3 regions of the Bacillus sp. N6 genome follow, and region 1 is predicted to be linked to each of the others. Evidence: predicted binding sites of a transcription regulator. Region 1 holds the regulator's gene; each other region holds the start of a gene.
The links. The regulator Rex, encoded in region 1, represses fermentation and respiration genes when NADH is low (regulators of the CRP and FNR family bind a similar motif). The targets are predictions, from matches to a motif close to TTGTGAAATATTTCACAA.

Region 1 (10,482 bases):
ACGAATACTAATAGATCGAGGACTTAACCATATAATATGTAGCAAATGTTATCTAGTTTTGAAGGAATATACCTTCAATAGTTTGGTGATGATGGCAGAGAGGTCACACCCGTTCCCATACCGAACACGGAAGTTAAGCTCTCTAGCGCCGATGGTAGTTGGGACCTTGTCCCTGTGAGAGTAGGACGTCGCCAAGCTATTTATATCATCGCGGGGTGGAGCAGTACGGTAGCTCGTCGGGCTCATAACCCGAAGGTCGCAGGTTCAAATCCTGTCCCCGCAACCAAATGGTCCCGTGGTGTAGTGGTTAACATGCCTGCCTGTCACGCAGGAGATCGCCGGTTCGACCCCGGTCGGGACCGCCATTTTATATAAAGAAAAGAACGAAACAAGTTGTTTCGTATTTTTTTATTTGTTTTAACAAAAAACTAATAAAGACAGTCAAACTATCCTTAGGACAACTCCTAAGGACTTTTTTATATATTCAAAACCTGTATAATAAAGAGCAGAGAACATTGTGAGTAAAGTAGGTGAAGTCTGTGAGAAAATATGAAGTAACAACAAAATCTTCTGAGGAAACACAAAGATTATCAGAAAAACTAGGTGAACTCGTAGAAGCACAAGATGTAATTATTTTAGAAGGAGATCTTGGAGCTGGTAAGACGACTTTTACAAAGGGACTAGCAAAAGGTCTTGGAGTGAAAAGAGTTGTAAATAGTCCTACCTTTAATATTATTAAAGAATATAAAGGAAGATTACCGCTATATCATATGGACGTGTATCGCTTAGCAGAAAGCGAAGAGGACTTAGGCTTTGATGAGTATTTCTACGGTGAAGGAATTACGGTAGTGGAATGGGCTCATTTAATAGAAGCATATTTACCGAATGAAAAGTTACAAATTAGTTTATTCCATGCGGGAGATGACACAAGAAAAATTATACTCGAGCCAATTGGAGATCGCTATATTAGATTATGTGAGGAGCTATTACAAGATGAAAGTACTAGCAATTGATACTTCAAATTACGTAATGGGTGTATCCCTTATTGAGGAAGGAAACGTGATTGGGGAAATTATTACAAATTTGACGAAAAACCATTCTGTACGTCTTATGCCAGCTGTAGAGCAACTGTTAAAAGAATGTGGTGTAAAACCGAAGGAATTAACTAAAATCGTAGTAGCTGCTGGACCTGGATCATATACAGGTGTTCGCATAGGCGTGACAGCGGCAAAAACATTAGCTTGGTCACTTCAAATACCAATTGTAGGTGTATCAAGTTTAGAGGTAGTAGCTGCAAACGGTGCTAACTTTAATGGATTAATTTGTCCTTTATTTGATGGAAGACGTGGGCAAATCTATACTGGATTATATACATATGAAGGAGAGCAGTTAACTTCAATAGAAGAAGACCGAATTATTCTTATTGTGGACTGGTTGCAAATGTTAAAAGATAAAGGACAGCCTGTTTTATTTATCGGTAATGATGTTAAATTGCATAAAGAAATAATTATAGAACATTTAGGTGATCAAGCTGTATTCGCTCCTTTTACTAAAAATAATCCAAGACCAAGTGAGCTAGCATTCTTAGGGTTACAAAAAGAAGAACAAGATGTGCATACGTTTGTTCCGAGCTATCTTCGTTTAGCTGAAGCTGAAACAAAGTGGTTAGAAAGTCAAAACAAGTAGGGGCCTTGCAGAAGATGGATATGATATTTAGAAAGATGGAACTTGATGATATTGCTCAAATTGTAGCTATTGAAGAAGTGTCTTTTTCAACTCCTTGGACTGCAGATGCCTTTCACCGTGAATTAACGATGAATGAACATGCACATTATATTGTGTTAGAAAAAGATGGTCGTGTAATCGGATATTGTGGATTGTGGATAATTATTGATGAATCACATATAACAAATATAGCTATTTTGCCAGAATACCGAGGTCAAAAATTAGGAGATGCCTTATTGAAAGCAGTTATTTCAGAAGCGAAAGAACTAGGGGTAAAAACAATGACGCTTGAAGTACGTGTATCAAATGAAGTAGCAAAGCAGTTGTACAAAAAATATGGATTTCAAAATGGTGGAATTCGTAAACGATACTATGCAGACAATCAGGAAGATGGTCTTGTAATGTGGGTGAATATATAATGGAAAAAAATACGATTATACTTGGGATTGAAACAAGCTGTGATGAAACAGCGGTAGCGGTTGTTAAAAATGGAACGGAAATTATTGCGAATGTCGTTGCATCACAAATCGAAAGTCATAAACGTTTTGGCGGGGTTGTACCAGAGATTGCATCCCGTCATCATGTAGAAGAAATTACAGTTGTGTTAGAAGAAGCTTTAAAAGAAGCAAACATCACATTTGATGATATTGATGCAATTGCTGTAACAGAAGGGCCTGGTTTAGTAGGAGCACTTCTAATTGGGGTAAATGCAGCGAAGGCAGTAGCTTTTGCACATGATATTCCGCTAGTCGGTGTTCATCATATTGCTGGTCATATTTATGCGAACCGTTTAGTAAAAGAGGTTCAATTCCCGCTATTATCACTTGTTGTATCTGGTGGGCATACAGAACTTGTTTATATGAAAGAACATGGTTCATTTGAAGTAATTGGTGAAACGCGAGATGATGCAGCTGGAGAAGCATATGATAAAGTAGCTCGTACGTTATCTATGCCATATCCAGGTGGTCCTCATATTGATCGTCTTGCACATGAAGGAGAACCAACAATTGATTTGCCTCGTGCATGGCTAGAACCGAATTCATATGATTTTAGCTTTAGTGGATTGAAATCAGCAGTTATCAACACTGTGCATAACGCGAAACAACGTGGTATAGAAATTAAACCAGAAGATTTAGCGGCAAGTTTCCAAGAAAGTGTAATAGATGTACTTGTAACGAAAGCAGCTCGTGCAGCAGAGGCTTATAATGTAAAGCAATTACTTCTTGCTGGTGGAGTAGCTGCTAATAAAGGACTTCGTGCGCGATTAGAAGAAGAATTTGCACAAAAAGAAAACATTGAACTAATTATTCCACCGCTATCTTTATGCACAGATAATGCAGCAATGATTGCAGCGGCAGGGACAATTGCGTATGAACAAGGCAAGCGTGCAACATTAGCCTTAAATGCGAATCCAGGATTAGATATTGAAGCATAGTTATGCACATAATTAACCACAGCTTGTGGATAAAACCCATATTATCTGTTGATAATGTGGGTTTTGTTGTGTATATAAAGTGTTGATATCTTTTTTGTTAGTTGTGGGTAATGTGGAAAAGTTGTTTTGATAGCTATTTTATAAAGGTGGATATGTGTATAAGTTTGTGGATAAACTAGATGAAGTCTGACCTTTGAATATATTGTTTTTTGGGAAATAAAATGTAAGAAGATATCCCTGAAAAACATTTTGAAATATCCTTCTATTATTGAGGGTGCTGATGTTGTCAATCCTTGTCGGTAAATCGATATTTCGTGTCGAATCGTTTATATATAGGGTTACGATAGATGTATTTGAAAAATGGTTGATATATTCCGAGTTACCATTGATATATTCAAAAAATTATTTATGTACTTAAAGAAAAAAGATGTCACATAGTCAAAAATCATGACTGATGAGACATCTTCCTTATTTAAATACTCTTATACATGTAGCTCTTCCCACTCTGCCATACACGTTTCAAGTTGTTCTTGTAGCGTTTGTTTTTTAGTTGTAATTTCACTCGCTTTTTCATAATCTGCATATATTTCTGGTAAGCAAAGTTGATCTTCTAACGTAGCAATTTCTTCTTCTAAGTTTACGATGTTTTGTTCTAGTTCTTCAATTTTTCGAGTGCGTTGACGTTCTAATTGTTTACGCTCTTTTTCTTCGAGATAATTTAATTTTTCTTGAGCTACAGTTTTTTGAACAGGTGCCTGATTTTCTTGCTGTTCTTGTTGTTCAAATGCTGCGCGTTCAATCATTTCATTTTTCTTCTCCACATAGTAATCGTAATCCCCTAAATATTCCTGTGCACCTTCTGTTGATAACTCAACCACAGTCGTTGTTACACGGTTAATAAAGTAGCGGTCATGTGAGACAAATAGAAGAGTCCCTGGATAATCAATTAAAGCATTCTCTAAAATCTCTTTACTATTTAAATCAAGGTGGTTCGTAGGCTCATCCAGAATTAATAAATTTGACTTTTGCATCATAAGTTTCGCAAGAGCTAATCGAGCTTTTTGTCCACCACTAAGGGAAGATACTGGTTTCAGTACATCATCTCCTGTAAATAAAAAGTTCCCGAGTATAGTACGGATTTCTTTTTCAGGTTGCAGTGGATATTCATCCCATAGTTCATTTAAAACCCGTTTAGAAGATGTTAAGTTTGCTTGTTCTTGATCATAATAACCAACAGATACATTTGATCCGAAAGAAACATCGCCATTTAATAGTGGTAACTTATTCACAATAGATTTTAATAATGTGGATTTCCCAATTCCGTTTGGACCAACTAAAGCAACACTATCTCCGCGAGTTAAGCGCATAGTTACGTTTTCAATTATAGGGTCCTCATCATAGCCAATGGTTGCATCCTTTACTTGTAAAACATCATTTCCACTTTGCTTTTCAATATCGAAGTGGAATGATGCTGACTTAGAATCACCTAATGGTCTCGTTAATAATTCCATTCTGTCTAGTTGTTTACGGCGACTTTGAGCACGTTTCGTTGTAGAGGCGCGAGCTATATTCTTTTGAACGAAGTCCTCAAGTTTTGCGATTTCATCTTGTTGTTTTTCGTAACGTTTCATTTCTTGCTCATATAATGCTGATTTTAAGTCTAAATATTTACTGTAGTTACCAACAAATCGTCTGCTTTCTTTATTCGAAATTTCATATACTTGTGTAACGAGTTTGTCTAAGAAATAACGGTCATGTGAAACGATTAATATTGCGCCAGGATAACCTTGTAAATATTGCTCAAGCCATGTTAATGTTTCGATGTCTAAATGGTTTGTAGGCTCGTCCAAAATAAGTAAGTCTGGTTTTGTTAATAATAATTTCCCAAGAGCTAATCTTGTTTTTTGCCCACCGCTTAAAGTAGAAATCGTCGTCTGGTGCGTTTCAACTGGGAAGCCAAGGCCGCTTAAAATGGAGCGAATGTCCGCTTCATATTGATATCCACCTTGATCTTTATAATTGAGTTGCAATTGGTCATAATCAGCTAACAATCTTTCATATATAGCTTCGTTTGAAAAGTTTTCTTCTTTTCCCATTTCTTGCTCAAGCCTTCGAAGTTTTGTCTCCATTTGCTGTAAGTGGGTAAAGACGGTTAGCATTTCATCCCAAATTGTTAAAGACGTTTCTAGGCCGGTATTTTGAGCTAAATACCCGATTGAGACATCTTTCGGTTTTATAATTTCGCCACCATCATGTGATAACTCACCAGCGATAATTTTTAATAATGTAGATTTTCCAGCTCCATTCCTTCCAACTAATGCGATACGATCTTTTGTTTGTACTTCCAATTTTATGTTTGCAAGAATTGTTTCTGCACCGTATAATTTCGAAAGTCCATTTACTTGTAATAAAATCAATGTTTTCACCTCAAATAATTTCTTAACTTTGCCATGTTTATATTTCTCAATCATACTAAAAATAGTGTATAGTTTAAAATAAGAGAGAATACTTCTTCTCTTTATTATACAAGGAATTTAATGAGTGCTAAACTTCTGTATTTGATTAAAGTATATGAATAAAGATAGGAAGAGAGGAGAGGTTATATGGATCAGCAAAAGATTCCACAAGCCACTGCTAAAAGATTGCCTCTATACTATCGATTTATCCAAAACTTATCTCTTTCTGGTAAGCAGCGTGTTTCATCGGCCGAATTGAGTGAAGCGGTAAAAGTAGATTCCGCAACAATACGAAGAGATTTTTCGTATTTTGGAGCGTTAGGGAAAAAGGGATATGGATATAACGTAAATTATTTATTATCATTTTTCCGCGAAACACTTGATCAAGATGATATAACGCGTGTAGCACTTATTGGAGTAGGTAATTTAGGGACCGCTTTCTTACATTATAATTTCACGAAAAACAATAATACAAAAATTGAAATGGCATTTGATGTTAGTGAAGAGAAAGTTGGAACAGAAATCGGGGGCATTCCTGTATACCATTTAGATGAATTAGAAGAGAGATTATCAAATGATATACAAGTGGCAATATTAACAGTACCGGCTACAGTAGCACAAGCTGTAGCAGATAGATTAGCTGAAACGAGCGTGCATGGTATTTTGAATTTCACACCAGCACGATTAAACGTATCAGAGAATATTAGAATTCATCATATTGATTTAGCTGTAGAGTTACAAACATTAGTTTACTTTTTGAAAAACTATCCACAATAAAACGCAGAGGAAGCGACCTCTGCGTTTTATTATTGTTTCTTCTTTGTGAATTTAACTAATATAAGGCGAAGTGCCAAATTAAAATCAATTGTTGCCATAACTGCAAATAGTATTGTCCACACATTCCAGATTGTATCTGTTACGTTCGTAATGGCGAAGCGTGTAAAGATACATCCAAGAAGGAAGTATAGTGCAGCCATGAACAATGGTGAGTTTCTCATACAAAAAATCCTCCGATAAAGCCTTGCATTTTTTCAGCTTCTTTAATCATTTCTTGAATTTGCTCATTGCTCATAAAAATTTGCCCAATAGCGACTAATGTATTCATCGCAACATGAGCTGCAATCGGAACGATAATACGCTTCGTCTTCACATATAAGAAGGCGAATACGAGCCCCATAGCAGTGTATACCAATAAGTGAGTAAAATCAAAATGGATTGCTGCAAATACAAGCGAACTAATGATAGCTGCAATAAAGAAGTTAAACTTCTTATAAAGTGTACCAAATAAAATTTTTCTAAATACGATTTCTTCCAAGATAGGTCCGATTATAGATACGACAATAAGGAACCAAGGTGTCGTTCTTGCAATTTCCATCAGTTTCATTGTATTTTCTGAACCTTGTTTAATTCCTAGCAGCTGCATCTCGATCATACCGGCAACTATTTGTGAAAAGAAAGCCAAGAAGAAGCCGATGAAAATCCATCCAATAGTAGCTGGAACAGAAGAGCGCATTGCATCTAAATGCCTGTCACGAATGTCTGTTCTAAGTAACCAAAGTACGATACATAATGCAACAAAGAAGCTAATAATTGCCCAGTGTCCCGTTATGATTTGTCCTTTTTCCTCCATGGTAAATCCTCTATTATCATAGAGTCCTGTTTTTAGGAGAAGTGGTAATCCAACAATTCCAGATAACTGCATTAAAATGTATGTAACGATAATCCACCAGTATTGTTTCTTCAAATAGTTTAACCATCCTTTCTAACTCTAGTGTATGAGATGAGGTAGGATAACATGTAAATATGTTATCTACGATATAAACTTTCATTCGAATTATGATTTTTTTGTAAATCCGTATTTGAAATTAAAGTAGGAGACAGGAAAAAGTTGTACGTTTAGCGAAAACAACTTAGGGTGTCTTTCATATTGTAACATACGAGTAGGGGAAACAACGATTCATATAGTAAAGGCAGTATTCTATATAGAAAGTTTATATAGTAATTTGCGAAAAAATTATGATTTTTTTACTTGCAAAAGAAATTGAGATTATTTATTATTATAAGTGTGTTAGCACTCGGATGACTTGAGTGCTAATAAATAAAATTTACATACAAAATGAGGAGGTTATTGTTCATGCTAAAGCCATTAGGTGATCGCGTTGTAATTGAGCTTGTTCAAGCAGAAGAAAAAACAGCAAGTGGTATTGTATTACCAGATACTGCAAAAGAAAAACCACAAGAGGGTAAAGTTGTTGCAGTAGGTACTGGTCGAGTGCTTGAAAATGGTGAGCGTGTTGCTTTAGAGGTAGCAGCAGGTGATCTTATCATCTTCTCAAAATATGCAGGTACTGAAGTGAAATACGAAGGTACAGACTACTTGATTTTACGTGAAAGTGACATTTTAGCAGTTATCGGTTAATTATATAAATCTTAAAAAATCCAAGGGGGTCAATTATTATGGCAAAAGATATTAAATTTAGTGAAGAAGCACGTCGTTCGATGCTTCGCGGTGTCGACACTCTTGCAAACGCAGTAAAAGTAACGCTTGGACCAAAAGGTCGTAACGTTGTACTTGAGAAAAAATTTGGTTCACCACTTATTACAAATGATGGTGTAACAATCGCAAAAGAAATCGAATTAGAAGATGCATTCGAAAACATGGGTGCAAAATTAGTAGCAGAAGTTGCTAGCAAAACAAATGATGTAGCTGGTGATGGCACAACAACTGCAACTGTATTAGCGCAAGCTATGATTCGTGAAGGTCTTAAAAACGTAACAGCTGGTGCTAACCCAATGGGTCTTCGTAAAGGTATCGAAAAAGCTGTTACTGCTGCAATTGAAGAATTAAAAACGATTTCTAAACCAATCGAAGGCAAATCTTCTATCGCACAAGTAGCTGCTATTTCTGCAGCTGACGAAGAAGTAGGTCAATTAATCGCTGAAGCAATGGAGCGCGTTGGTAACGACGGCGTTATTACTTTAGAAGAGTCTAAAGGATTTACAACAGAATTAGACGTAGTAGAAGGTATGCAATTTGATCGTGGATATGCATCTCCTTACATGATTACTGATTCTGATAAAATGGAAGCAGTTCTTGATAACCCATACATCTTAATTACTGACAAAAAGATTTCTAACATTCAAGAAATCTTACCAGTATTAGAGCAAGTGGTACAACAAGGTAAACCACTTCTTATCATTGCTGAAGATGTAGAAGGCGAAGCTTTAGCTACATTAGTAGTGAACAAACTTCGTGGTACATTCAATGTAGTAGCTGTTAAAGCTCCTGGATTTGGTGACCGTCGTAAAGCAATGCTAGAAGATATCGCAATCTTAACTGGTGGCGAAGTAATCACTGAAGAATTAGGTCGTGACTTAAAATCTGCTACAGTTGAATCTTTAGGACGTGCTGGTAAAGTTGTTGTTACAAAAGAAAACACAACTGTAGTTGAAGGTATTGGAAATACAGAGCAAATCGCAGCTCGCATTGGTCAAATTCGTGCGCAATTAGAAGAAACAACTTCTGAATTCGATCGTGAAAAATTACAAGAGCGTCTTGCGAAACTTGCAGGTGGCGTAGCAGTAATTAAAGTCGGTGCAGCAACTGAAACTGAGTTAAAAGAGCGCAAACTTCGCATTGAAGATGCACTTAACTCAACTCGTGCAGCAGTAGAAGAAGGTATCGTTGCAGGTGGTGGTACTTCACTTATGAACGTATACACGAAAGTAGCTTCTATCGTAGCTGAAGGCGACGAAGCAACAGGTATCAACATCGTACTTCGCGCACTAGAAGAGCCAGTTCGTCAAATCGCAATCAACGCTGGTCTAGAAGGATCTGTAGTTGTAGAGCGTCTAAAAGGCGAAAAAGTAGGCGTTGGTTTCAACGCAGCTACTGGCGAATGGGTTAACATGCTTGAGTCTGGTATCGTAGATCCAGCTAAAGTAACTCGTTCTGCACTTCAAAACGCAGCATCTGTTGCAGCTATGTTCTTAACAACTGAAGCTGTAGTAGCTGACAAGCCAGAACCAAATGCACCAGCAATGCCTGACATGGGCGGCATGGGCATGGGCGGTATGGGCGGAATGATGTAATTCCGTTTGCCCTAAAAAACATCCATTTCTATATAGAAATGGATGTTTTTTTATGTTTTTTAGAAAAGGAAATGAATTTCTGTAGAATTTTGTCGCTTTCTCTCTTGACCATATTGATACTTCATTGTTAGAATCTAGGAAGATAATATAAAACGATCCTTCATATATCCTCAATGATATGGTTTGAGAGTCTCTACCGGGTTACCGTAAACAACCTGACTATGAAGGCAGTGTGTCTTATATTTATAAAGAGCGGAGACTATCTTTCTTTATAAAGCCAGACCCCTGCCTTTTCTTTGTTATGAGACTAGAGGCGGAGGACTGGCTTTTTTTATTATATTGGTAATGCTTTTCGCCAAATTGGTGAAAATATTTATATACGAGAACTAACGTTGGGGTGATTATTTTGAAGAAGCAACACGATACAATTATCGTTTTAGATTTTGGAAGTCAATACAATCAGTTAATAGCACGTCGAATTCGTGAGTTCGGTGTATACAGTGAACTTCATCCACATACAATTACTGCAGAAGAAATTAAAGCAATGAATCCAAAAGGGATTATTTTCTCTGGTGGACCAAATAGCGTATACGGTGAAGGTGCATTACATTGTGATGAAAAAATCTTCGAACTAGGTTTACCGATCTTCGGTATCTGTTACGGTATGCAGCTTATGACACAACACTTCGGTGGTAAAGTAGAGCGTGCCAACCACCGTGAGTACGGAAAAGCTGTTCTTAAAGTAGAGAACGAATCAAAATTATATGCGAACCT
Region 2 (10,482 bases), 140 kb from region 1:
CATTCGACTCGAATGTTCTTTCATTTTATAAAAGAGTTCAAGTCATCCAATCAAAAATCTGTATGGCTTCAACTTCTTTTGCCTTGGACAGTTTGGATTAGTTTATTGTTTATTATGGGACCTGGAAAATGGTTATTTGCATATGTCATTCCGTTGTTAATTGCTAACTTTATTGTAATGGCATATATCGCAACAAATCACCGCTTAAATCCAATTGTTCCAGTAAATGATCCGTTAGCAAACTGTTTGTCAGTAACAGTGCCGCGCTGGGTAGACGTTTTACATTTCAATTTCTCATATCATACAGAACATCATCTGTTCCCGGCTATGAGTTCAAAATACTATCCGTTAGTAAAAGAGAAGATTAAAGAAATGTGGCCGGAACGTTATCACGAAATGCCGATGACAAAAGCATTAGCAGCCCTATGGAATACACCACGTGTGTATTATCACGGAAGTGAATTAGTGGATCCGCATAGAGAGCATTTCTATGGTTCTTTAGGAAATGGACTAGATCCTCATAATATTTCATATCGTGAGGAACATATAGAGGAAGACGAGAGTATTAAAAAAGTAAATCAGTAAAAATTAATATATTTTTGCAGTGAAAAAGCAAGCCATCTCAGGCTTGCTTTTTCTTATAAAGAAACTTCCTTTTTGTTCTTTTTATGGAATTGGACGGAGTTAGTTTCTTTTCGTTGTAATCGTTTTTCTAAAAGATTAACGAAATAAGTAAATAGAAGAACAATTACGAGGTAGTATACACCAACAATCATGTAAGTATCTAATTGTTGGAAGTTACCTGCTGCAATTGATAAACCTGATCCCCATAATTCGGACAGTCCTACGTAAGCAACAAGTGAAGAGTCTTTTAATCCGATAATAAATTGGTTTCCTAGAGGAGGAAGAGACAGACGAAATGCTTGTGGTAATATAATCCGGCGCATAGCTAAAGGGTAAGGCATACCTAAGGAGCGAGCGGCTTCCAATTGTCCACGGTCGACGGATTGAATGGATCCTCGGAAAATTTCCGTAACATATGCACCGTTATGAATTGCTAAAGCGATTGCTCCTGCCCAAAAAGGGGTAAAAACAACAACGGATGTAATCCCAAAATAGAGAATGGCGATTTGAACAATTAAAGGTGTACCACGAATAATAGCAATGTAGACATGAGCGATACTATTTAAAACTTTATTGTTAGAGATTCGAAAGAAAGCAAATAATAATCCAATTAATGAACCGAGTACTAGGGAGGTTAATGTTAATTGTAATGTGACAATAGTAGCCTTTAAGAGTGTGGGATAGGTAGAGATAAAAATTTCAAACATGCGTTTCACCTCATATTGTATAGATTTTAGTAGAGAATGAAATGCCCCACATAAAATGAAAATTTAATCAGTGGGGCACTGTTTATGAATCTTTTGAATGGCTAACTTACTTACTTCGTTTTTTCCTCTTCACCAAGAATATTACGCCCGAACCATTTTTTACTGATTTTTTCATACGTACCATCTTTAATGATTTCATCTAACGCTTTATTTACTTTCTCAACCATTTCTTTATCATCTTTGCGAATAGCAATTCCCATTTCATCAAGATTTAATGGTTTTCCGGCTTCTTTTATATTTGATTTTCCTTCTTTTATCATACGTAGACCAACCATTTGATCCGTAATTACTGCGTCGACACGCCCAGGCTCTAAGTCCATAAGAGCAGTAATATCGCTGTCATATTCTGTGATTTGATCTGTATATTTTGCAACAAGATTTTTAAAGGTACTAGCTTTTACAACACCAATTTTCTTACCTTTTAAATCTTCTGGAGAAGAGATAGCGGTATTCTTTTTAGCTACAAAAATTTGGGCGCCAGAACGATAGTACGGATTTGAGAAACTAACAGCTTTTAAGCGCTCCTCTGTAATTGCCATACTACCCAGTATTACATCATATTTCTTCGCTTGAAGACCTTGAATTAGCGTTTCCCATGGGTTTGTAACTGGCGTAGCCTTCATGTTCATCTTTTTAGCAAGAGCTTCACCGATTTCTACATCAAAGCCGACAAGTTTGCCGTCATTTTCTTTATAGTTAAAAGGTTTGTATAATCCACTCATCGCATAGCGAAATTCTTTTTCACCATTTGATGAAGTAGTAGAGCTTTCTTTGCTACAAGCTCCTAGTATGAAGGATGTACACAGTGTAATGCTCGCAACAATGGTTAATAGTTTTCTTTTCATAAAACCCCTCCTATATATTGATCATACGGATGGTTTTTTAGTATGTTATTGAAATATTTTATTTGGATGATTAGTTGTGCACCGTATGAATGTATTCCTTTTCGTTTGAAACAGAAGTTACATTATAAAACGTTGCGTAAAAATTGTTTTGCTCGTTCATGTGATGGAGCTGAAAAGAATTGTGCTGGCGTAGCATCTTCTACAATCTTTCCATCATCCATAAAGATGACGCGATCAGCTACGTCTCTTGCGAAATTCATTTCATGAGTAACAATAACCATTGTCATCCCTTCTTCAGCAAGTTCTTTCATAACTTGCAATACTTCTCCAACAAGTTCAGGGTCTAAAGCTGAGGTAGGTTCATCAAATAGCATAATCTTAGGGCTCATTGCAAGAGCTCGTGCAATGGCAATGCGCTGTTTTTGACCACCTGAAAGAAGATGAGGAGTTACATCCGCTTTATCTTGAAGGCCGACTTTTTGGAGAAGTTGAGTTCCAATATCCTTTGCATTTGCTTTCTCTAATTTTTTTACGTGAATAGGTGCTTCTATGATGTTTTCTAGTGAGGTCATATGAGGAAAGAGGTTAAAGTGTTGAAAAACCATACCGACATTTTCACGGACTTTATTTAAATTTGAATGCTTTGGATCAATTCGCTCACCTTGTAAGTGAATTTCGCCTTCATCGTACATTTCTAAAAAGTTAAGACAGCGAAGTAATGTACTTTTACCAGAACCACTGGCACCAATTAAAACAACAACTTCTTTTTCTTTTACTTCTAAATCAATTCCTTTTAACACATCAAGTGAACCGAATGATTTTACTAGATTTCGAACTTGAATCATACAAAACCCCCAGTTAAAAATATATTTTACAAATGTTGCCCCTTATTTCTGTTATTAGTCATAAATTGTCAGAATCCTTTATTTTTTTCGTGCAATTTGATATTCAAAGAAATAATATTTTTAAAATCTCTATATCCTTCTATAATGAAAATATGGATAATAATATATAGGTAGTATTTATATTGCTTATAAAAAGGGGGAAAAGGAAGATGGAAAAAGAAAGGAAAACATTTTCTTTTGGATTACGTACACAACTTATGCTATTCACTACAGTTTTAGCTTTCATTACATATTCAACAAGTATCTTTTTTATTTACGTGATATACGATTATTTTCAAAGTTATGTAAGTCAAACTGTATATAATATTATCGTTATGTTATTAGGGGTAGTATGGTCTGGAATTTTAGCATATGGAGCAGCCGTATTTTTAATTAAACCGCTTCGCAAGTTAGAAGAGGCGGCAAGAAAAGCAGCTGAGGGTGATATTCGTGAAGATGTTCCATTACCGAAGACAGATGATGAAATCAAATCTTTAAGTGTTGCATTTAATATGATGTTAGGAAACTTAAGGGGCATGGTAAAAAATATTGATACAACATTTTCGTATACAAATAATCAAGTACAGCAGATTAGAAAACAAACAGGCGAAGCAACGAGACAAGCGCAAGGTGTATCTGAGACACTTGCAGAGATTTCTTCAGGTGCTGAGCAATCAGCGGCATCAATTCAAGCAATTGTTTCTGCTGTTGATACAACGACTTCTATTGCAAGTGAAGTAGAAGAAAAAGCGAAGCAGTCTGATACATTGTCTTCAGAAATGGTTGAAGCTTTAGGGCATAGTACTCGTGTCTTTACGTCTTTAATTCAAGGTATTCAAACATTGGCAAAAGAAAATGAAGATTCAATGCAAAATGTACAGAAGTTAGAAGAACGAATGAAACAAGTAGAACATATTGTGTCTGTTGTGAGTGCGATTGCTAGCCAAACGAATTTATTAGCACTAAATGCTTCTATTGAGGCAGCTCGCGCAGGAGAGCATGGAAGAGGCTTTGCGGTTGTTGCGGAAGAAGTACGGAAACTTGCAGATGAAAGTGATCATTCTGCAAGAAACATATCGCAGTTATTACGGAATATGCAAGATGAAGTACAACAAGTTGCAATGAAAATGACAGAACAAGTGAAAATAGCTAAAGAAGAGGCGAAACGTGGGGAAGCTACGGAATTAATTTTAAAAGAAATGTCATCAAGTGTTATGGAAGTAGCCGATGCAACTCAGCAAATTAGTAGTTATATGAATGAACAAGTGAGCCACATTCATCAAACAGGAGCACAAACAAAAGCTGTAGCAGCAATTGCTGAAGAAACGTCAGCTGGTTCGCAAGAAGTGGCGCGTGTAACGCTACAACAGTCTAAAAATATGATAGTAATCGATCAATTATTAAAGGATTTAGAGAAGCAAGCAACTGATTTGAAACAAACAATTGAACGATTTTCAATGTAAAAGGAAGAACAGAATGCTGTTCTTCTCTTTTTTATTTAGTTTGATTTAATATTTACAGTTAAACTATGAACGTTTCCGCAACATTCTTTTCTCTCCCTTTCGGATGAAAATTATAGCGAGCTATAATATTAAAAGGGGTGTCTTTTATGAAAAAAGAAAAAAGACAACGGTTAATTAAACAATTTGTAAAGGAGTATGAAATAGATAAGCAAGAAAGATTAGTAGAATTGTTAGCAAAAAAAGATGTATTAGTAACACAAGCTACGGTTTCTCGCGACATTCGTGAGTTAAACTTAACGAAGGTACCTTCTCAAGAAGGATTAATGATATATAAAGTTTTCTCAGAAGAGCATTTACAAACTGATATAAAGTTAAAGAAAAAATTACGAGAAGTTGTTGTGAAAATTGATTGTGTAGATCAATTAATGGTTATTAAAACATTACCTGGTAATGCACATGTTATTGGTGTTTTATTTGATGAGTTAGATTGGAAAGAAAAAATAGGATGTATATGTGGAAATGATACATGCCTTATAATTTCACAGTCGAAATCAGATAGGGAGATTATAGAAGAAAGATTAAATTTAATTATTTAGATGCAAAAATCCTGTTTTTAATAAAATTAAAAACAGGATTTTTGTTTAAATACGGAAGTTAAATATTCAACATATATGCGTAATATATGTGTTTTTTATTGAAAAAGCGAGAGAGTTTGTTATAAAAATACAAATTCGTATGATTTTAAAAAAATAACTTGTTTAATATTTCACAATGATAATGTGGATGCTTTCACAAAGATAAAAGTGCAGAGCATTTATTATGTACTTGTAAGACATCAAACATATTTAAAAGGAGGTACAACAAATGAAACATCCGATACATGTTACTTCAGAAATTGGGGAATTACAAACGGTTTTATTAAAACGACCGGGTAAAGAAGTGGAAAACTTGACGCCAGATTATTTGCAGCAATTATTATTTGACGATATTCCATACTTACCAATTATTCAAAAAGAGCATGATTATTTTGCACAAACGTTACGCAATCGGGGTGTTGAAGTTCTTTATTTAGAAAAACTAGCCGCTGAGGCGTTAGTAGATAAAAAACTTCGAGAAGAATTTGTTGATCGTATTTTAAAAGAAGGACAGGCTGACGTAAATGTTGCACATCAAACTTTAAAAGAATATTTACTTTCCTTTTCAAATGAAGAATTAATTCAAAAAATTATGGGCGGTGTACGGAAAAACGAAATTGAAACAAGTAAGAAGACACATTTATATGAATTAATGGAAGATCATTATCCGTTTTACTTAGATCCAATGCCTAATTTATATTTTACTCGTGATCCAGCAGCTAGCGTGGGCGATGGCTTAACGATAAATAAGATGAGAGAACCAGCGCGTAGACGTGAATCATTATTCATGGAGTACATCATTAAATATCACCCAAGATTTGCAAAACATAATGTACCAATCTGGTTAGATCGTGATTATAAATTTCCAATTGAAGGTGGCGACGAGCTAATTTTAAATGAAGAAACAATTGCGATTGGAGTGTCTGCTCGTACTTCAGCTAAAGCAATTGAACGTTTAGCTAAAAATCTCTTTAGCCGACAAAATAAAATTAAGAAAGTGTTAGCGATAGAAATTCCAAAATGCCGAGCATTTATGCATTTAGATACAGTATTTACAATGGTTGATTATGACAAGTTTACAATTCATCCAGCCATTCAAGGGCCAAAAGGGAATATGAATATTTATATTTTAGAAAAAGGATCAGATGAGGAAACTCTTAAAATTACACATCGTACTTCTTTAATGGAAGCATTAAAAGAGGTATTAGGCTTAAGTGAATTAGTTCTTATTCCATGTGGAGGAGGAGATGTAATTGCTTCTGCTCGTGAGCAATGGAATGATGGCTCGAACACATTAGCAATCGCACCAGGTGTAGTTGTTACATATGATCGCAACTATGTATCCAATACGTTATTACGGGAGCACGGTATAGAAGTAATTGAAGTGCTAAGTTCGGAATTATCTCGTGGTCGTGGGGGTCCACGTTGCATGAGTATGCCAATTGTTCGTAAAGATATTTAGTATAAATAACGGAGAAAGTAGGGATGAAGTATGTTAATGACTAGACCAAATTTAAAAGGAAGAAGCTTTCTAGCAGAAAAAGATTTTACACAAGAAGAATTGTTATATTTTCTAGATTTGGCAGCAGAATTAAAAGAGAAAAAGAAAAATGGTATCCCGCATCATTATTTAGAAGATAAGAATGTAGCGCTCTTATTTGAAAAAACCTCCACTCGTACGCGCTGTGCATTTACAGTAGCATGTACAGATTTAGGGGCGAATCCTGAATATTTAGGGAAAGGTGATATTCAGCTTGGGAAAAAAGAATCCGTAGAGGATACAGCAAAAGTGTTAGGGCGTATGTTTGACGGAATTGAGTTTCGTGGATTTAATCATGAGACTGTAGAATCTTTAGCACAAAATTCTGGTGTGCCAGTTTGGAATGGATTAACAGACATGTGGCATCCAACACAAACACTAGCAGATTTATTAACAATTAGAGAACATGTAGGGAAGTTGAAAAATGTGAAGCTCGTTTACGTTGGAGATGGACGAAATAATGTTGCTAATAGCTTACTAGTTGGTGGAGCAATCGTTGGAATGGATGTACGTATTTGCACACCAGAATCTTTATGGCCTGCACAAGAAGTAATTGATTTAGCAAAAAAATATAATGAACAGGTAATGATAACAAGTAATGTGGAAGAAGCTGTTGCGAATGCAGATGTAATTTATACAGATGTATGGGTGTCTATGGGGGAAGAAGAAAAATTTGCTGAACGTGTCGAGTTATTGAGACCTTATCAAGTAAATATGAAAATGATTAAAGAAACAGGGAATGAAAACGTGATTTTCTTACATTGTTTACCTGCATTTCATGATGTTGAAACGATGTATGGCGAAGAAGTTTACGAGAAATATGGGTTGAAAGAAATGGAGGTAACTGACGAAGTATTCCGCAGTAAACATTCAAAAGTATTTGATCAAGCTGAAAATAGAATGCATACAATTAAAGCGGTTATGGCAGCTACTTTAGGAAACATGGAGTAAAGAAGAAAGGGAGTCTTCCTTTCTTCTTTCTCCTCCTTTAGACACTATCATTCACTATTGCTTTTGTATTGTTATTACAATTAAAGAGAGGTGAGTGGAATGGGTGAAGATAAGAAATTAGGGTTGTTTACACTAACGGCTCTTGTAGTTGGGTCTATGATTGGCGGTGGAGCCTTTAATTTAGCGAGTGATATGGCAAAAGGTGCTGGTGCTGGAGCCATTATTATTGGCTGGGTTATAACAGGAATTGGAATGATTGCACTTGGATTATCTTTTCAAAATCTAACTGTAAAACGGCCAGATTTAGATGGTGGTATTTTTAGCTATGCAAAAGCAGGATTTGGTAATTTTATGGGATTTAATAGTGCGTGGGGATACTGGCTATCTGCTTGGCTTGGGAATGTAGCTTACGGTACATTATTATTTTCTTCATTAGGATATTTCTTCCCGATCTTTGAAGGCGGTCAAAATGTAGAATCCATTATTGGTGCAAGCGTATTATTGTGGTGTGTTCACATGTTAATTTTACGTGGAGTTCAATCAGCAGCACTTGTGAATTTAGTAACTACAATCGCAAAATTAGTACCTGTATTTGTATTTATTGTCATAGGAATCTTCGCGTTTCATATTGATACATTCTTAGATGGATTTTGGGGGCAAACTGGTTCTTTTTCATGGGGAGCAGTTGGCAGCCAAGTTAAAAGTACAATGCTTGTAACTCTATGGGTATTTATTGGGGTAGAAGGGGCTGTTGTTTTATCCAGTCGAGCAAAAAATAGAAGTGATGTAGGGAAAGCAACGGTTATTGGTTTAATTGGTACACTCATCATTTACATTTTAATCACATTATTGTCTCTTGGACTTATGCAGCAAGCAGACATTGCAGGTTTGAAAAATCCGGCTATGGCTTATTTATTTGAAAGTGTTGTTGGAAAATGGGGTGCTATCTTTATTAATTTAGGTTTAGTCATCTCTGTATTAGGTGCTTGGTTAGGTTGGACTTTGCTCGCTTCTGAAATTCCATATTTAGCGGCTAAAGATGGAGTATTTCCAAAATGGTTCGCAAAAGAAAATAAAAATAAGGCTCCAGTAAATTCATTATGGATAACAAATGGTTTAATACAAATATTCTTGTTAACATTCGTCGTTTCTGATCAGGCGTATAACTTTGCATTCTCTTTAGCATCTTCAGCTATTTTAATCCCATATGCTTTTTCAGCATTTTATCAACTGAAGCATAGCTTAAAGTCTGAAGAAGCAGATCGAAATAAAAATATAATAATTGGCTTGATCGCAAGTATTTATGGCATGTGGTTAGTTTATGCAGCCGGTTTAGAGTATTTATTATTAACAATGACTTTATATGCGCCAGGTATTTTTATTTTTTACAATGTTCAAAAGCAAAAGAGTTCGAAGCAAATATTTACTCGAGTGGAATTAGCATCATCCGTAGCAATTGGTGCTTTAGCATTCTTTGCGATTTATGGATTAATTACAGGCAGTATTACTTTATAAAGCGCTGTGAAAGCGAAATCAACTGGAGGGCTGGAATATGGTACGAAGAAAAATTGTAGTTGCACTAGGGGGAAATGCGATACAGTCTGGAGAAGCTACTGCGGGAGCGCAGCAAGAAGCGTTGGAAAAAACGGCGGAACAACTTGTGAAAATAATGGAAAATGATGTGGATATAGTAATTGCGCATGGAAATGGCCCACAAGTGGGGAATATTTTATTACAGCAAAAAGCTGCAGAAACGGAAAAGACACCTGCAATGCCATTAGATACTTGTGGGGCAATGAGCCAAGGGATGATTGGATATTGGATGGAAAATGCGATTGAAAAGGCATTGAAAAAACGGAATATAAACAAAGATGTAGCAACGGTTATAACACGTGTTGTTGTGGATAAAAAAGATGAGGCATTTAAAAATCCAACTAAACCAATTGGTCCTTTTTATACAGAAGAAGAGGCCAGAAGATTAATGGATGAAACAAAAGCAGTGTTTAAAGAAGATGCTGGTAGAGGATGGAGACGTGTTGTTCCATCACCGAAGCCTGTAAGTATTCATGAACATAAAGTGATTAATTCTTTGGTCGAAGATGGAAACATAGTGATAGCTGTGGGCGGAGGTGGAATTCCAGTAATTGATTCTGAAGAAGGGTTAAAAGGAACTGAAGCGGTTATCGATAAAGATTTCGCTGCGCAGAAATTAGCAGAATTAGTAGATGCCGATACGCTCGTTATTTTAACTGCAGTTGATCATGTGTATGTAAATTATAATCAACCGAATCAAAAAAAATTAGAGCATGTCACAGTGAATCAATTAGAAGAATATATTGAAGAACAACAATTTGCTGCGGGAAGCATGCTTCCAAAAATTGAAGCTGCTATTAATTTTGTTAATACAAATCCAAAAAGAAAAACAATTATTACGTCTTTAGAAAAAGTATATGAAGCACTAGAAGAAAAAGCCGGTACTATTATTTCAAAACAGAATGTATGCATGTGTATTTAAAATTATTATGTACGCTACTTAGTATTAAAAAAGAATGGAGTTAGTAACTCCATTCTTTTTATTTATTAATATTTTTTGTATTCATTGTTCATAAAGTTTTCATGATGAAATCTGAATATACAAGTTAATTATGATAAAATTCAAATTGAATACGCTTTCTTGATTTTTCGCTCCAACATACAGCAAGAGAGAGGGAATTTTATGAATAGACGGAACGTAGTGAAAGACTTAAAGCAGTTCGAATTATTTGCTCATTTA
Region 3 (10,482 bases), 240 kb from region 1:
ACCTTGGCCTTTATCAATATAAATATTAAATCGTTCTTTCGATCGTTTTTGTACTTCTATTTTTGTAATGACAGCCATACTCTCACCTCTCTATTATTTTAACATAGTCGAGGAACATTTTTTCTTTTCAAGAATATATATAATGAGGAGGAAATACTTGTGAAAATCGCAATTTCTGGTGGTACAGGCTTTATCGGTAAATATCTTTCTACTTTTTTTGTTCAAAAAGGATATACTGTTTACATCCTCACACGAAAAAAAACTACTGAAACTTCCGACCCTAACCTTCAGTATGTTCAATGGACACCAGATTTACAAACCTTCCCCCTCTCTTCTATTGATGTAGTTATTAATCTAGCCGGAGAGTCTATTAATAGTAGATGGACAAAGAAACAAAAGAAAGCCATTTTAAACAGTAGAATTCAAACAACAAAAGGACTCATTAAACAATTGCAGGCACTCCATAAAAAACCACATACATTTATTAATGCAAGTGCTATTGGATACTACGGAACATCTGAAGTAGAGTCTTTTACTGAGCAACAAGAAACTCCCGGAAATGACTTTTTAGCAGAAACAGTATTTTTATGGGAACAAGAAGCAGCTAAAGCATGTTCTCTCGGAATAAGAACAATTTACACAAGATTTGGCGTTGTATTAGGTGCAGATGGCGGAGCCTTGCCAAAAATGTTACTTCCCTATCAATTCTATATCGGCGGCACCATTGGTTCTGGGAAACAATGGTTATCATGGATTCATATAGACGATGTCGTTCGTATGATGGATTTCATCATACACAAAAAAGAAATTGATGGTCCTCTTAATATGACAGCACCAACACCTATAAGAATGAAGGAATTTGGAAAGACCATCGCTGCTGCAACGAGAAAACCACATTGGCTGCCTGTCCCTTCATTTATGCTTCACGCCTTATTAGGTGAGATGAGCATACTTGTACTAGAAGGGCAACATGTATTACCTAGTAAAGCAATTAAACATGGATATCAATACACATTTCCGGCAATAGACCATGCATTACAAAATATACTTTCGCATACAATGTAGTACTTCTAAAACACAATTTTACATGGGCCCTTTTAAAACTTTCATTTTCTAGGATCCGAAGCATTACCATACAAATAACCTTTCAGTTACTTTCCCTCAACTTCCATTAGCATTATAAAGTAACAGAAATGAGGTACCTATGAAAATATTGCTCAAACAAGCCATTGTATACCCTATTACATCTCCAAAGTTTCAAGGCGATGTACTCGTTACAGGAGAGCGAATTACCGAGGTCAAACCTTTTATTCAACCTACTCAAGATATGACCGTTATAGATGCACGAGCACTCCATCTCTTACCTGGCTTTATTGATGTCCATACTCACCTTGGTCTCTATGATGAAGGTACTGGTTGGGCTGGAAATGATGCCAATGAAACATCTGAAGTTTCAACACCACATATTCGTTCTTTAGATGGAATCCATCCTCTCGATATCGCCTTTCAAGACGCTGTACAAAATGGAATTACAACCGTTCACGTTATGCCTGGCAGTCAAAATATTATCGGGGGTACTACTTGTGTAATAAAAACAGCTGGAACTTGTATTGATCATATGATTATTCAAGAACCTGCTGGTTTAAAGATTGCCTTTGGAGAAAACCCTAAAAAAGTCCATAGTAATGGAACAAAAGAATCCATAACACGTATGGGGATTATGGGGTTACTTCGGGAATCATTCTATGAAGCACAACACTACGGGCACGAAGCTGATTTTCGAATGCTTCCTATTTTAAAAGCATTACGTCGTGAAATACCCGTACGTATCCACGCTCACAGAGCAGATGATATTAGTTCTGCGCTACGCTTTGCAACGGAATTCAACCTCGATCTACGTATTGAACATTGTACAGAAGGACACTTTCTTGTTGAAGAGCTTTCGAAACACAATTTGAAGGTTTCAGTTGGTCCCACTCTGACACGCCGTTCTAAAATCGAACTAAAAAACAAGACATGGGATACTTACCATATATTATCCAAAAATGGTGTGGAAGTTTCTATAACAACCGATCATCCTTATACACCCATTCAGTATTTAAATATTTGTGCTGCTGTCGCAGTAAGAGAAGGGTTAGACGAGAAAACAGCACTAGAAGGAATCACCATATTCCCAGCGCGAAATTTGCGGTTAGAGGATAGAATTGGAAGCATCGAGGTTGGAAAAGACGCCGATCTCGTGTTATGGACTCATCATCCTTTCCATTATTTAGCCAAGCCTGTACTAACTATGATTGATGGAAAAATAATTTACAAAAAAAATAAAAAAAACTAGTTTATTTTTTTGACTAGATAAAGTATTATACGATTATAAACTGAATGAAACCATAATCAATTTGTGTCGTGATTATCATTTTCAAATTGATGAATGGGGAAGGCAAATGGTGCGCCACCAGCGTTAGAAACTGGTTCTAGTGGGTTCGATTCCCACCCCGAAATTTTTTAAAGATTGATATAAAAATTTCGAGGGTGGGGTGTTTTTTCGTCATGCTACCCTCGTGTGAGGAGGAGTTAGTATGTTGAAAAAACGCGACTTACACGACAGCCACGTTCTATACGAGTTAATGGTGGATCCAGCTGTCTTCCCTTTTGTGCGTCAAAAGGCTTATTCTTATGAAGAATATTTATTCTTAACGAAACAAACGATTGAAGCTGAAGAGCGTGGTGAATTAATTTCACGCACAATTTTAGATGAATGGGGTAACCCTATCGGAACAATTACTTTATTTGATGTGCAAGAAAAAGCTGGATTTCTCGGGACATGGCTTGGCAAACCATATCATGGAAAAGGCTATAATAAATTGGCAAAAGATTCATTTTTTAGTGAACTTTTCTATGAATTAGATATTGAAACAATTTTCATGCGTATTCGTAAAATAAATATTCGTTCTATTAAAGCTGCAGAAAAACTGCAATATGTGAATCTAGCAAATGAAACAAGAAAAGCCGTATATGATGAAATTAACGCAAACGAAGAAGTATATAACTTATATGAAATTCCAAAAGATCAATACACACTTGCTACAATGCGAGATACAACCTTCCAAGATGCTCATCAATTAAAAGAAGCATAATCTAAATTTTCTGAAATGATAATCAATCATTAACATTTTCCATATGCGTATATCCCCTCATGTCTTTGGAAACGATAAATAGTAACTTTAAGACACGAGGTGATTTGTAATGGATAAAAAGAAACGTGATAAAGCAAAAAACACATTATCTAGTACACAAGAAGTTCTCTATCAACGCGAATTTCAAAAAGCAGATCGTGCAGCAGGATATCGCTCGAAAAGCATTTAAAGTGAAAATGAATAATTAGAAGTTTCCCCCCTAATTATTCATTTTCATTACATAATTTTCTCGACTGATAGAAGTAAGAAAAAAGGCCCCTTATGCTTATGCATAAGGGGCCTTTTTTCTGTGGACAACTTTATCCACAAAACTGATGCAATTGTTAGTAATTTTCAAAAACATTTAATATCTTTCTATATTCAAGCATATATCGACTGTTTTAATTGTGGATATTTTTCTAAAAATTGTGGACAATGTGGATATAGTTGTTAATATTCCGACTTTACTGTTTAATGAAAGCGCAATCCTTTTGTGGATAAGTAGCTAAATTTTCTTTGAAAATAACAAAGAACCCTCTTTACATATACAAAGAGGGTTTCATATTAAGTAAAAGATTGTGCAAGAGCAGGTGATTTAATAGGTATATGACGCGGTTCTGCATGATTTTCTGCCAAAATTGCATCTACAATATGACCAGCTGGCTCTGGAAGATAGATGCTTTTCATTGCTTCTTTCATTTGAAGAAGCTTCACATCATCTTGTAATAATGCCTCTGTTTTTGCGAAAACCTCACTATCATCGCGAATGACAACTGCTGCTCCTTTTTTTTCAAAGTACATCGCATTTTCATTTTCTTGTCCTGGAACAGGCTTATATAAAATGACAGGTACTTGCAACGCTGCTGCTTCACTTAATGTTATTCCGCCTGGCTTCGTAATCATACAAGAAGTAACTCGGAATAATTCATCAATATTTTCAACATACCCAAACACTTTTAATGCATCGGAATTTTGCTTCTGTAAACTTAATAAATCATGTTTTAAAGCTTCATTTTTTCCACAAACGACAACTACTTGTAAATTAGGCACTGACATAAATGATTGGCATAGTTCTTTTACATTTCCTAATACCCCATGAGCACCTGCTACAATTAGTAAAATCTTTTTATTCTTACATAACTGATATTTATTATATATGATGTCTGAATTTACCTTTAACTCAAAACTACTCCGAATTGGAATTCCTGTTTCAACAATTTGTTCCGCAGGTACACCGATATCAACCATCAATTCTTTCACGTAATCCGTTGCAACAAAATAACGATCTACTTCTCGATGAATCCATATTTTGTGCACGCAAAAATCCGTTAATACGTTATAGACAGGAATTGAAATCCCCGTTTGTTTTTTCAATTCTGGTACAGCAATAATTGGAAATGTATTAATTACAATATCTGGTTTCTCCACCTGTAACAGTGTTTTCAAACGTTTTCTTCCAAAGTTCGCATACCAAGATGCTATTTTCTTATCATAAATTTTTTCTACCCCGTAATAAAACAAACGATATAATTCTTTTCCTATTGTATAACTTTTTAAATATAGATATTTTGTAATGTCAGTTATAAATGGATGTGATTCTCCAAACAAGTCGCATACAATAACATCTTCAATTCCTTTTTGGCGAAATGTTTGTTCTAATGTTTTTGCTACTTGCACATGACCATTACCGTAATGTGCAGTTAATATTAAAACCTTGGGGTTTTTTATCAAACAAATCCACTCCTAGCTTTTTGTTTCTCCATATTGCATATACGACAATAGGAAAAACATTTTCCTTAAAAATTACATAAACAGATTCTAATAATTCCCTTTTCAGCTATGTACCTGTCGTGGATATGCAAAGCATATAAGATTGACCCCTTAATCCTATCTGTGCTCATATCTTTACATTATACTTTCCTATAAGAGCTTTCGCAATAACTTACAAATCTTCTCTATTCCATGATACTCACTCTTTTACTTCTTAATTCTTTTTACTATTTTGATTTCCCTTTACAATTATGTAAATTTATCCACTTAGTCCGTACAAAATTATGGATATTCTACTTTCAGTATACTCTTTTATCAATATATACTCTAGATTTTATTGTAAAGAAAGCAAAAAGCCTAATCCAATATTTGGATTAGACCGCTTGTAAAATATGTTTAGCATGTTCTACATTTTTCTCAGTAGGTGGTTCTACATTTGCGAGTGGATACTTGTGTCCAAGCGCCTCCCATTTATATACACCAAGCTTATGATATGGTAACACTTCAACTTTTTGAACATTAGACAGACTTTGAATAAAGCTAGATAGTTTTTGTAGATCCTCTTCATTATCCGTAACACCAGGAACTAATACGTGTCGTACCCAAATCGCTTTATTCTTATCCGATAAATAACGAGCAAATTGTAAAATATGTTCATTTGGTTTCCCTGTTAATTTACGATGCTTTTTGGAATCGATATGTTTCAAATCCAATAAAACTAAATCTGTATAATCCATTAAAATATCTAGCTTATTTTGGAATTCTGGTTCCTCAGAATAACACCCACCAGAAGAGTCGATTGTTGTATGGATACCAGCCTCTTTACACTTTTTAAACAACTCAATTAAAAAGTCTAGCTGTAATAATGGCTCTCCACCGCTAACTGTTATACCGCCTCCGGAGGCTTCAATAAATGGAAGGTAACATGTCACATCCTGCATCACTTCTTCAACTGTTATTTCTTTACCTTTACCGATTTCCCACGTATCAGCATTATGACAATATTGACAACGTAATAAACACCCTTGTGTAAATATGACATAACGAATCCCTGGGCCATCAACAGTACCACAAGACTCTACAGAATGTATTCTTCCTTTTACCATGTTACTTCCTCCTTTATTGAAACAGCCTCCCTTCGCTATGTATTAAAAGCGAAGGGACACTTTTTTTCATTTACATGCTTTCATGCATTGTACGGTTAATTACATCAATTTGTTGTTCACGAGTTAATTTAATAAAGTTTACAGCGTAACCAGATACGCGAATTGTTAATTGTGGATATTTCTCAGGATGTTCCATTGCATCCATTAATGTTTCACGATTAAATACGTTAATATTTAAGTGATGGCCTTCTTTTACTGCATAGCCATCAAGCATAGATACTAAGTTACGTACTTGTACATCATCTTCTTTACCAAGTGCTTTTGGAATAATAGAGAATGTATTAGAAATACCATCTTGTGCATCTTCATATGGTAATTTAGCTACAGATAATAATGAAGCTAATGCACCTTTTGTATCACGTCCATGCATTGGATTTGCACCTGGTGCAAATGGTTCTCCAGTACGGCGTCCATCTGGAGTGTTACCAGTTTTCTTACCGTATACAACGTTAGATGTAATAGTTAAAATTGACATTGTATGAACGGAATTACGATATGTTTTATGTTTACGCAGTTTATTCATAAATGTTTTCACGAGATTTACAGCGATCTCATCTACACGATCATCATTGTTACCGTATTTTGGGAAGTCTCCTTCAATCTCGAAGTCAACTGCAATACCATTTTCATCACGGATTGGTTTTACTTGTGCGTATTTAATTGCACTTAATGAGTCTGCTACTACAGATAGACCCGCGATACCTGTTGCCATTGTACGAAGAACATTTGTATCATGAAGTGCCATTTCAATACGTTCATAGCTATATTTATCATGCATGTAATGGATAACATTTAATGTGTTTAAATATAGACCCGCTAACCATTCCATTGTCATATCAAACTTATGCATAACTTCTTCGTAATTTAGTACTTCAGAAGTAATTGGTGCGTACTCAGGACCAACTTGTGCTTTTGATTTTTCATCTTTACCACCGTTAATCGCATATAATAATGCTTTCGCTAAGTTTGCACGAGCTCCGAAGAACTGCATTTGCTTACCGATTCTCATTGCAGATACACAACAAGCAATTCCGTAATCATCGCCGTAATCAGCACGCATAATGTCATCATTTTCATATTGAATTGCTGATGTTTTGATGGACATTTTCGCACAGTAGTTTTTAAAGTTCTCTGGTAATTGTTTAGACCAAAGAACTGTTAAATTCGGTTCTGGAGCTGGTCCTAAATTATCTAATGTATGCAAGAAACGGAATGAGTTCTTTGTTACTAATGGACGACCATCTAATGCCATACCACCGATAGATTCAGTTACCCAAGTTGGGTCACCAGAGAATAATTCATTATAATCAGGTGTTCTTGCGAATTTCACAAGACGTAATTTCATAATGAAGTGATCTACAATTTCTTGTACTTCTTCTTCTGTTAAAGTACCATTTGCTAAATCTCTTTCAATGTAAATATCTAAGAATGTAGAAGTACGTCCAAGACTCATTGCAGCTCCGTTTTGCTCTTTAATCGCTGCAAGATATGCGAAGTATAACCACTGGAATGCTTCTTGTGCATTTGTTGCTGGTTTAGAAATATCGAAACCATGAGAAGCAGCCATTTGTTTTAGTTCTTGAAGTGCACGCATTTGCTCAGATAACTCTTCGCGTAAACGCATTGTATCTTCGCTCATTACACCACCAGTTAAATTCAAATCAGCTTTTTTCGCTTCAATTAAATGATCAATACCATATAATGCTACGCGTCGATAGTCACCGATAATGCGTCCACGACCGTATGCATCTGGAAGACCAGTAATAACACCTGATTTACGTGCATTTCTCATTTCTGGTGTATAAGCATCAAATACACCTTGGTTATGAGTCTTTCTCCAATCTCTAAAAATACGACTAAGTTCTTTGTCCATTTCGTATCCATAAGATTCACAAGCTTGTTCTGCCATACGAATACCACCATATGGTTGTAAAGAACGTTTAAATGGTTTATCAGTTTGGAAACCAACTACTTTTTCAATATCTTTATTTAAGTATCCTGGGTCATGTGATGTAATAGAAGAAACAATTTTTGTATCCATATCAAGAACGCCACCGTTTTCACGTTCTTTTGTTGTTAAATCCATTACTTGATCCCAAAGTTGTTTCGTTGCTTCAGTTGCTTCTGCTAAGAAAGATTCGTCTCCTTCGAAAACGTTTACATTATTTAAAATGAAATCGCGAACATCAATCTCTGCTTTCCATTTTTCACCTTTAAAGTTTTCCCATGCGTTTTTAACATTTTCTAATACTTGAGTCATCCTAATCTCCTCCATTTTTGATTAGTACAGGACTAAGATTTTTTATATAACAGCTTACACACTTAGAATACTACTTTTTTACGAAAGTGAACGAAATAGTTGTGACATGTTTGTGAAATGTTGAGCAAACTACTATATATATAGTGTTAACTTCATTTAAAAGTCTTTAAAATTAACCCTTTCCTTAATTGTATTTTTTTGGTATCCTTATATACGAGTCCTATTTTGTAATATAAGAACAATACCCATTGTAGAGCTGTAATACTCTTATCTCCTAATCTGTTATAGTTTTTATAACAGAACAAAAAAGTGTACACATGTTGTACACTTTTTTTGTTACTTCTATAAAACATCTCTTTTTCTATTGCCATCATAGAATCCGCCACGATTGTCTGTTGATGCAATTATTTGCTCTAGTCCTTCTATATGATCACCTATAATTCGAAGTACAGCTGGAGGATGACCTATTTTTGCAAAATGTTCACTGGGACGAATACGGTTCATCTTATCAACCTCAACACGACATACACATGCAATTTCAAATCCAGAAAGAAGAGCCTTCACCTGTGCTACACAAGGTGACAATAAAGATTTATATCCAATTGCTTTCAAACACTTGTGGCTAAATGCATTAGGTACCGCAATAAGTGAGCCTACCCCTAAATCCTTTCTATTACAAGCTAAATTTAGTGCATACTTAAATGCAGTTACAAGATGAAGTGGTACTCTTAAATCTAAATAATGATTTAAATCATTTAATGCGACGTCCTTTCCATCTGCAATAGCTTTTGCAAAAGGATATAGTTCACTAGCTGGAATAACAAAATCACCATCTATAAATAACACAATTTCTCCTTTTGCAAAATAAGTTCCAAGTGAACGCCCTACATCGTTTCCAAGGGCTTCTTTATATACAATGGTTGTTGCGCCTTTGTATTTTGCAATCGTTGCTGTTTTATCTGACGAACCATTTACGACAACGATGATTTCAAAAGGTTCAATTTTACGAAGCTCTTCTATAACCTTTCCAATTGTTTTCTCTTCATTTTGTACAGGAATAACAACCGATAGTTGCTTTTCTCTATACAAATTGGATGTAACGCCCCATCCTTGATAAAAATCTTCGAAATTTAAAGTATGATAGACGCTATCCCTTTTCCTATTTCCATCATAATATCCCCCGCGTATATCACTGCTTACTATTCGTTCTGCAACTGCTTCTATATGATCACCTATCATTCGTCTTTCAGATTGAGAAAGGTTTGTGCCATATGCAGCATGTTCAATCGGTCGAAATTTATTCGGCGTAATAACATCAATAGCACAATGACGGTTAATTCTCCATTTACTTTGTGCTATACGTAAATGAGCTACAATAGGATTAACTAAACATTCATATCCAATACTTTGGACGACTTCTTTCGTCAACGCATGAGGTACAGATAATAAAGAATCTATCTTTAATTCTTCACGCTCTAACATTGCATTTAATATTTGACGCCACACTGTAACGGAATGGGGTTTTTGTTTCTTTAAAAACAATGCGTCCAAATTATTTAAAACGATATCAGTCTGATCATGTAAAATTGGATTAAGAAACAATTGTAATTTGGAAGTTGGAATAGCAAAGTCCCCATCTATAAATAGTAATACATCACCTATCGCATGTTTTGCGCCAACTGCACGCCCAACATCGTTTCCTAATAGTTCTGTATACCTGATTACTTTACAACCTAGCTGATCAGCAACCTCTTCTGTACCATCATTACAACCATTTGCTATGACAATAATCTCTACTGGATTTAACGGCTTTACCGATTGAATAACGCCTGAAATCGTATCTACTTCATTACTTGCAGGAATAATAACTGATAGCGACTTAGCCATTGTTTTCTTCACGAAACCATTTAATAGTTTCTTTCAATCCTTGTTCCCACGTTACTGTCGCTTGAAATTGAACAAGTTCTCTTAACTTTGTTACGTTCGGCCTTCTATTCGGAATTTCTTCAAAGCCATGTGGATATACTTCCTCAAAAGGAACTTGTACAATTTTCGAAGAAGATTTCGTTAGTTTTTTTATTGTTTCTGCTACTTCTTTTATACTCTGTTCGTT

Region 2: a site for Rex is predicted at 5,338-5,355, ahead of arcA (arginine deiminase). Genes of this name have one in related genera too.
Region 3: a site for Rex is predicted at 8,480-8,497, ahead of pflB (formate C-acetyltransferase). Genes of this name have one in related genera too.

What each region holds. Positions count from the first base shown of each region.
Region 1 is NZ_CM127843.1:248,708-259,189, forward strand. It holds rRNA gene ACUXVC_RS01445 (23S ribosomal RNA) at 1-31, shown strand, start outside; rRNA gene rrf (5S ribosomal RNA) at 82-197, shown strand; tRNA gene ACUXVC_RS01455 (tRNA-Met) at 210-286, shown strand; tRNA gene ACUXVC_RS01460 (tRNA-Asp) at 290-365, shown strand; gene tsaE (tRNA (adenosine(37)-N6)-threonylcarbamoyltransferase complex ATPase subunit type 1 TsaE) at 540-1,013, shown strand; gene tsaB (tRNA (adenosine(37)-N6)-threonylcarbamoyltransferase complex dimerization subunit type 1 TsaB) at 994-1,686, shown strand; gene rimI (ribosomal protein S18-alanine N-acetyltransferase) at 1,701-2,144, shown strand; gene tsaD (tRNA (adenosine(37)-N6)-threonylcarbamoyltransferase complex transferase subunit TsaD) at 2,144-3,160, shown strand; gene ACUXVC_RS01485 (ABC-F family ATP-binding cassette domain-containing protein) at 3,643-5,577, opposite strand; gene ACUXVC_RS01490 (redox-sensing transcriptional repressor Rex) at 5,764-6,393, shown strand; gene ACUXVC_RS01495 (YdiK family protein) at 6,423-6,614, opposite strand; gene ACUXVC_RS01500 (CPBP family intramembrane glutamic endopeptidase) at 6,611-7,360, opposite strand; gene groES (co-chaperone GroES) at 7,751-8,035, shown strand; gene groL (chaperonin GroEL) at 8,074-9,708, shown strand; purine riboswitch at 9,849-9,950, shown strand; gene guaA (glutamine-hydrolyzing GMP synthase) at 10,115-10,482, shown strand, end outside.
Region 2 is NZ_CM127843.1:392,481-402,962, forward strand. It holds gene ACUXVC_RS02070 (fatty acid desaturase family protein) at 1-585, shown strand, start outside; gene ACUXVC_RS02075 (amino acid ABC transporter permease) at 639-1,394, opposite strand; gene ACUXVC_RS02080 (ABC transporter substrate-binding protein) at 1,442-2,236, opposite strand; gene ACUXVC_RS02085 (amino acid ABC transporter ATP-binding protein) at 2,359-3,081, opposite strand; partial or broken gene ACUXVC_RS02090 (HAMP domain-containing protein) at 3,456-3,641, shown strand; partial or broken gene ACUXVC_RS02095 (methyl-accepting chemotaxis protein) at 4,011-4,583, shown strand; gene argR (arginine repressor) at 4,730-5,179, shown strand; gene arcA (arginine deiminase) at 5,448-6,680, shown strand; gene argF (ornithine carbamoyltransferase) at 6,711-7,709, shown strand; gene arcD (arginine-ornithine antiporter) at 7,809-9,224, shown strand; gene arcC (carbamate kinase) at 9,262-10,224, shown strand; gene ACUXVC_RS02125 (Crp/Fnr family transcriptional regulator) at 10,426-10,482, shown strand, end outside.
Region 3 is NZ_CM127843.1:490,171-500,652, reverse strand. It holds gene recX (recombination regulator RecX) at 1-78, opposite strand, end outside; gene ACUXVC_RS02555 (TIGR01777 family oxidoreductase) at 160-1,065, shown strand; gene ACUXVC_RS02550 (amidohydrolase) at 1,205-2,335, shown strand; gene ACUXVC_RS02545 (GNAT family N-acetyltransferase) at 2,577-3,134, shown strand; gene ACUXVC_RS02540 (YfhE family protein) at 3,244-3,363, shown strand; gene ACUXVC_RS02535 (diglucosyl diacylglycerol synthase) at 3,738-4,904, opposite strand; gene pflA (pyruvate formate-lyase-activating protein) at 5,318-6,049, opposite strand; gene pflB (formate C-acetyltransferase) at 6,120-8,369, opposite strand; gene ACUXVC_RS02520 (hypothetical protein) at 8,522-8,743, opposite strand; gene ACUXVC_RS02515 (glycosyltransferase family 2 protein) at 8,712-10,256, opposite strand; gene ACUXVC_RS02510 (NAD-dependent epimerase/dehydratase family protein) at 10,249-10,482, opposite strand, start outside.